Roseateles amylovorans: one gene and its partner. The protein of the gene in region 1 interacts with the protein of each later gene in a pairwise test. Links are inferred from orthologs where the notes say so. Each region holds a gene or a part of one and is shown on either strand. Other genes may lie near its edges.

The links. The genes of interacting proteins can lie anywhere in the genome.
Region 2: the proteins of ftsH (region 1) and hflC interact in binary tests that used the Escherichia coli proteins (3 or more experiments, as listed by UniProt). The link is inferred for Roseateles amylovorans from one-to-one orthologs.

What each region holds. Positions count from the first base shown.
Region 1 is NZ_CP104562.2:3,726,684-3,729,970, forward strand. The notes cover bases 306-3,203. They hold ftsH (ATP-dependent zinc metalloprotease FtsH), read right to left. Parts: upstream 2,758-3,203; coding sequence 853-2,757; downstream 306-852. Other genes in these bases: folP (dihydropteroate synthase), read right to left, coding at 306-479. Also shown: more of folP, read right to left, coding at 1-305. UniProt on the Escherichia coli protein: Acts as a processive, ATP-dependent zinc metallopeptidase for both cytoplasmic and membrane proteins. Plays a role in the quality control of integral membrane proteins.
Region 2 is NZ_CP104562.2:4,538,958-4,542,148, forward strand. The notes cover bases 313-3,102. They hold hflC (protease modulator HflC), read right to left. Parts: upstream 2,269-3,102; coding sequence 1,357-2,268; downstream 313-1,356. Other genes in these bases: N4261_RS18800 (ATP phosphoribosyltransferase regulatory subunit), read right to left, coding at 313-859; N4261_RS18805 (DUF2065 domain-containing protein), read right to left, coding at 1,069-1,233; hflK (FtsH protease activity modulator HflK), read right to left, coding at 2,289-3,102. In the rest of the region: more of N4261_RS18800, read right to left, coding at 1-312; more of hflK, read right to left, coding at 3,103-3,191.

The DNA.
Region 1 (3,287 bases):
GTGTACTGGGTCTGCTGCTGCATGCTGGCGGGATCGCCACGCATGTGCATCAGGCAAAGACCGACCGATCCATGCGCGGCCACCAGCGCCTCCGCACCGGCGTCACGCAGGGCCTGCACGTCATTGATGATGTCCACGCCCAAATCGAGCGCCCGACGCATCACCTCGGCCTTGCAGGTGTCCACCGAGACCGGTATGCCCAGACTCAAGGCCGCGCGAACCACCGGCTCCAGCCGCTTCCATTCCTCCTCGGCCGTGACCTTGGGCGCTCCGGGACGGGTCGACTCACCGCCCAGATCGAGGATGTCCACCCCCTCGCCCAGCAAGCGCTCGCAGAAGTTGATCGCCCGGACCGCATCGTTGTGCTGCCCGCCGTCCGAGAACGAATCAGGGGTGACATTGACGATGCCCATGACCAACGGACGCTCGGCCAGGTCGAGGTCGAAGCGGGTGGTGGTCCAGATCTGCGAAGCACTCATGGATGGAAGGCGGAAGAACGGAAGAACGGAAGAACGGGTGGGCAGACGTCTGCAGTGGCGGCCGCCGGCAGCGACGCATCCCCAACGACCCGCACCCTACTCCTGATGACGCGTCGGCGAGTTCGAGATCGATAGAACTTGAGCCGATGGCCAGGAAACGGGAAACGGGAAACGGGAAACGGGAAACGACCGAGAGCATAGGTCGAAAATGAAGAAAGGCCGGTTCGCAGGAACCGGCCTTTCTCTTGAGGCGATCGACTAGGCAGAGGCGGTGGATGCGGCGTGCCGCAGTCTCGCCCGCCGTCAGGCCCCGATCCGTGCTGGCGGAACTGGTGCCCAAAGCACCCGCGCTGCCGGCCGTGTCATCAGCGGATCAGGCCGCTGCAGGCGCGCTGCCGGTGCTGACCGCAGGCGTGCCACCGCTGTCGGTCTTGTTGCTCGGCGGCGTCCAGTCCTTGGGAGGACGGGGCGGACGACCTTCCATGATGTCCTCGATCTGCTCCGCGTCGATGGTTTCCCATTCCAGGAGCGCCGTGGCCATGGCGTGCATCTTGTCCTTGTGGTCCTCGATCAGCTTGCGCGCGGTCGAGTACTGCTCGTCGATGATCTTGCGGATCTCCTGATCCACCTTGCGCATCGTCTCTTCGGACATGTTGGTCGTCTTGGTGACCGAACGGCCCAGGAAGACCTCGCCTTCGTTGTCCGCATAGACCATGGGGCCCAGCTCATCGGTCATGCCGTAACGGGTGACCATGTCGCGGGCGATGGCCGTGGCGCGCTCGAAGTCGTTGCTCGCGCCGGTGGTCATCTGGTTCATGAAGACTTCTTCAGCGATGCGTCCGCCGAACAGCACCGAGATGGTCGAGAGCATGCGCTCCTTGTCCATGCTGTAGCGGTCGCCTTCGGGCAGTTGCATCGTCACGCCCAGGGCGCGACCACGCGGGATCACCGTCACCTTGTGGACCGGATCGGTCTTGGGCAGCAGACGCGCCACCAGGGCGTGACCGGCCTCGTGATAGGCGGTGTTCTTGCGCTCTTCCTCTGGCATGACCATGGACTTGCGCTCGGGGCCCATCATGATCTTGTCCTTGGCCTTCTCGAAGTCCTGCATGTCCACCACGCGGCCGTTGCGGCGCGCAGCAAACAGGGCGGCTTCGTTGACCAGGTTGGCCAGATCGGCACCGGAGAAACCGGGCGTGCCACGGGCCAGGATGTCGGCACGGATGTCCTGACCGACCGGCACCTTGCGCATGTGGACGTTCAGGATCTGCTCGCGGCCGCGCACATCCGGCAGCGTCACATAGACCTGGCGGTCGAAGCGGCCCGGACGCAGCAGGGCGGGATCCAGGATGTCGGGACGGTTGGTCGCCGCCATGACGATCACGCCGAGGTTGGTGTCGAAGCCATCCATCTCGACCAGCATCTGGTTGAGGGTCTGCTCGCGCTCGTCGTTACCGCCGCCCAGGCCGGCACCACGGTGGCGACCGACGGCGTCGATTTCGTCGACGAAGATGATGCAGGGGGCGCTCTTCTTGGCCTGCTCGAACATGTCGCGCACGCGGGCCGCGCCCACGCCGACGAACATTTCAACAAAGTCAGAACCGGAGATGGTGAAGAACGGGACCTTGGCCTCACCGGCAATGGCCTTGGCCAGCAAGGTCTTGCCGGTTCCCGGGGGGCCGACCAGCAGCACACCACGCGGGATGCGCCCGCCCAGCTTCTGGAACTTCTGGGGGTCTTTCAGGAAGTCGACCAGCTCCTTGACCTCCTCCTTGGCTTCGTCGCAACCGGCGACGTCAGCGAAGGTTGTGGTGTTGTTGGCTTCGTCCAGCATGCGTGCCTTGGACTTGCCGAAGCTGAAGGCGCCGCCCTTGCCGCCGCCCTGCATCTGACGCATGAAGTACACCCACACGCCGATCAGCAGCAGCATCGGACCCCAACTGAGCAGGATGCTCATCAGGACCGAGGGCTCTTCCCGGGGCTTGACGTCGAACTTGACGCCGTTGTTGATCAGATCACCGACCAGGCCGCGATCCAGATAGGTCGCGGTGCTGCGCAGCTTGGTGCCGTCGTTCGTCAGGGCGACGATCTCGGTGCCGGTACCGCCTTCTTGCAGCGTGACTTGTTTGATCCGTTTCGCGCGGACTTCATCGAGGAAGTCGGAGTAGGCGATCGGATTCCCCTGCGTTGCGCTGCGATCAAACTGCTTGAAGACGGTGAACAGCACGAGGGCGATCACCATCCACACAGCCACCTTAGAGAACCACTGATTGTTCACCGCGACTCCTTTGTCATTCCGTCACCGCTGCGCCGCCTCACAACGGCGGCGCCGGTCATTCACGGCACATGGGGTTGATTCTATGGCAGTCAAGTGCCTGACCATGATTGGCAATCCCACGCGCGTCGATAGATATTGCCATGGCCGCGCCTGTCCGAGCCGCCAAAGCAAGAGCAACTTTCCTCATTGATCGCCGAATTACCCGATCAACAGGGGCTTTGCGGGTCATCCCGCACAGCCTGCCATCCCTTTGGCCACCCAGTTTCGACCCCACTCGCAGCGCACTTTCGCGCCGTCATCCCGCGGAGCCAGCGGACCAGCCGGCGGGTTTTTCAACTCAATCACTGTCCATTTCCAGCGTCATCCTCCTCCACCCGGGACGTTGAGGCCGGAAATTTCAGCAAATTTCTGATCGATGTCGGGCTCACGCCCTGGCTGCCAGCCTGAAAAGACTGGAAAACTTCAACCTTTGCCTCATCAGCAAGCCTTGCTGCCGCCCCTCCCCGCCGCCAATGCCCTGGACGGGGAGC
Region 2 (3,191 bases), 810 kb from region 1 along the record:
CATTGCAGCCATCGGCGTAGAGCGCAAAGCGCGCGCCGCTGTAATAGCCGAAGCCCGGCAGATCGGCGAGATCCACCCCGATGCGCACCTCCGGGTAGGAGGCCCTCAGGTGGCGGATGAGCCAGTCCAGGTCGTCCAGTGCCGCGGCGATCAACGGATGCGCGGGCAGACGCTCACGCGCCTGCGCCAGCACCTCGACGCCGCCGTACAGGCCCAGCAGCGCCTGCAGGCCGTCGATGGCCGAGGGAGGGAGCTCGTCGGAGAAGGCGGCCACACCCGCCGCATCCTTGGCGGCCATGGCGGCCACGAGGGCTTGAAGTCGGTCCTCACCCAGCGTGTGGTCGCCGAGCACGCCACGCACGAGACGCGCATCGCCGAGATCCAACGTCAGGCCGGTCAGGCCCGCGCGCTGCATCGCATCGAGGGCGAGTTCCTGCGCTTCGAGGTCGGCTTCCAGGCCTTGATGACCGTAGATCTCCACGCCGAACTGCAACGGTTCACGGGTGGCCGTGAGGCCTTCGGCGCGCGTATGCAGCACCGGGCCGCAATAGCAGAGCCGGGTGACGCCGTCGCGGTTGAGCAGGTGGGCATCGATCCGAGCCACCTGGGGTGTGGTGTCCGCACGCAAGCCCAAGCTGCGGCCGGACAGTTGGTCCACCAGCTTGAAGGTCTTGAGATCCAGTGCCTGACCGGTTCCGGAAAGCAGCGAGTCGAGATGCTCCAGCATAGGAGGCATCACCAGCTCGCAACCGTAGGTCCGCGCCATGTCCAGCAACTCACGGCGCAGTTCTTCGATGCGGCGGGCCTGGGAGGGCAGGACGTCAGCAATGTGCTCGGGCAGCAGCCAAGCAGAGGCCATGGACGTTCAGGGGAGGGGTTAAAAACGGCATTGTACCGGGGTCGAGGCGAACCCCGGCGTACTGCGCACGCACTCGATCGTCCGTCGCGCATTCCGGCGACGGCCAGCACGGCAATTCAGCACGGATCCACGCCGCAGCCAGAGGCAGGACGCTCGCCGCTCGTGCGATCGGGAGATCTGCAGATCCAGGCGATCAGCGGATCAAGCGATCAGCCGATGACGATCCACAACAACAGTCCGCCGCAGAGCATGCTGGCCAATCCGAGAAAACGGAGTTGGCCGTCGCTCATCGCCATGAGTTGTCCGAAGAGCCGCCGCCGCGCTGACGGGTTCAGCAATGGCATCAGCCCTTCGGCCATCAGCATCAGCGCCACGGCGACCCACCAGGCTGCGCCGCTCATTGATCAGGCAGCGCCGCTCATTGACGACGCAGCGCCGCTCATCGACCAAGCCGCGCCGCTCATGGTCAAAACGCCTGCGCCGACTGCAGCACGCGCTTACTTGCGCGGCGAAGGGGCGGCGCCACCGCCCTGCCCGCTCGGCGCACCGTTGCGCAGTGCCTTGAAGAACTCACTGCTCGACGGATCGACCACAATCACATCGTTCTTGCTGCGCCAGGTCGAACGATAGGCGTCCAAGGAGCGATAGAACTGCGCGAAGGCCGGATCGCGGCTGAAGGCTTCCGCGTACAGGGCGGAGGCCTTGGCATCACCCTCACCCATCACCTTCTGAGCATCACGATAGGCTTCGGCAATGATGATCTCGCGTTGCTTGTCGGCATCGGCCTTGATCTTCTCGCCTTCGGCCGAGCCGGTCGAACGCAGCTCGTTGGCCACGCGCACACGCTCCGACTTCATGCGGTTGTAGACCGCCTCGGTGATGTTGGACGAGAAGTCCACCCGCTTGACCCGCACATCGACGATCTCGATGCCGAACTGCTTGGCTTCCTCTTCCAGACGCCGGCGCACATCCTGCATGACCTTTTCGCGCTCGGTGGCCAGCACGGCACGCACGGTTCGACGGGTCACCTCTTCGTTCAGCGCGGCCTGCACGATCGGGCTGAGCCGGGTGTCGAGGTTGCGCATGCTGGTGCCGCTGTTGCGAATGAACTGGCGGGCATCGACGATGCGCCACTTCACCAGCCAGTCGATCACCAGGCTCTTCTTCTCGGCGGTGAAGATCGGGCGCGAATCGGGGCTGTCCAGCGTCTGCACGCGACGGTCCACGAACACCACGTTCTGCAGCGGCGGGGGCAGCTTGAACTTCAGACCCGGCTCGGTGATGACTTCCTTGATCTCACCCAGCGAATAGACCACGGCGGCCTGGCGCTGGTCGACCACAAACAGCGTCGAGCTCAGGAGGACGAACAGGATCAACAGGCCCAGGACAACGGAAACGATGCGATTCATTGTTGTGTTCTCCCTGGCGATCAGCGGCCGTCGCGGTCGCGACCACGCAGGTTGTCGCGAGAGCGGACATCAGAGTTCAGCACGCTGGAACCGGTGGTCGGCTCCTGCGGCACGGCGGGCGTCGGCACCGAGGTGGTGACGGTGCCCGTGCTTTGCTGCATCAGCTTGTCCAGCGGCAGGTACAGCAGGTTGGAGTTGGAGCGGCTGTCGACCATCACCTTGGACACGCGCGAATAGACCTGCTGCATCGTGTCGATGTAGAGGCGATCACGGGTCACGGCCGGCGCACGCTGGTACTCGGTGAGCACGCTGCGGAAGCGATCGGCCTCACCCTCGGCGGTGGCGACGACCTTGGCGCGGTAGCCTTCGGCCTCCTCGCGCAACCGGGCCGCCTGGCCTTGCGCACGGGGAATGACGTCGTTGGCATAGGCCTCGCCCTCGTTCTTCAGGCGTTCGCGGTCGGCGTTGGCGCGGAAGGCATCATCGAAGGCGGCCTGAACCTGCTCCGGTGCCTGCACGCTGCCGACGTTGACGTTGACGACCTGGATGCCGGTCTTCAACCGGTCGAGCTGGACCTGGATCGACTTCGCCAGATCGACGGCGATGGCGTCACGCTGCTCATAGAGCACCGAATCCATGTTGCTGCGACCGACGATCTCGCGCACCGCCGATTCCGCTGCCTGGGAGACGGCTTCATCGGTGTTGACGTTCTCGAACAGATAGTCGCGCGAATCCTTCAGCCGGTACTGGACGGTGAAGCGGATGTCGACGATGTTCTCGTCCTGCGTCAGCATGGACGAATCGCGCAGGCCGGTGGCCTGTCCGACCTGGCTGCGCCCGCCGACTTCGACCGACTGCAGCTGAGTGAACTGCACCACCTCATGCGCCTGGAACGGGTACGGGAAGCGGTACTGGATGCCGGC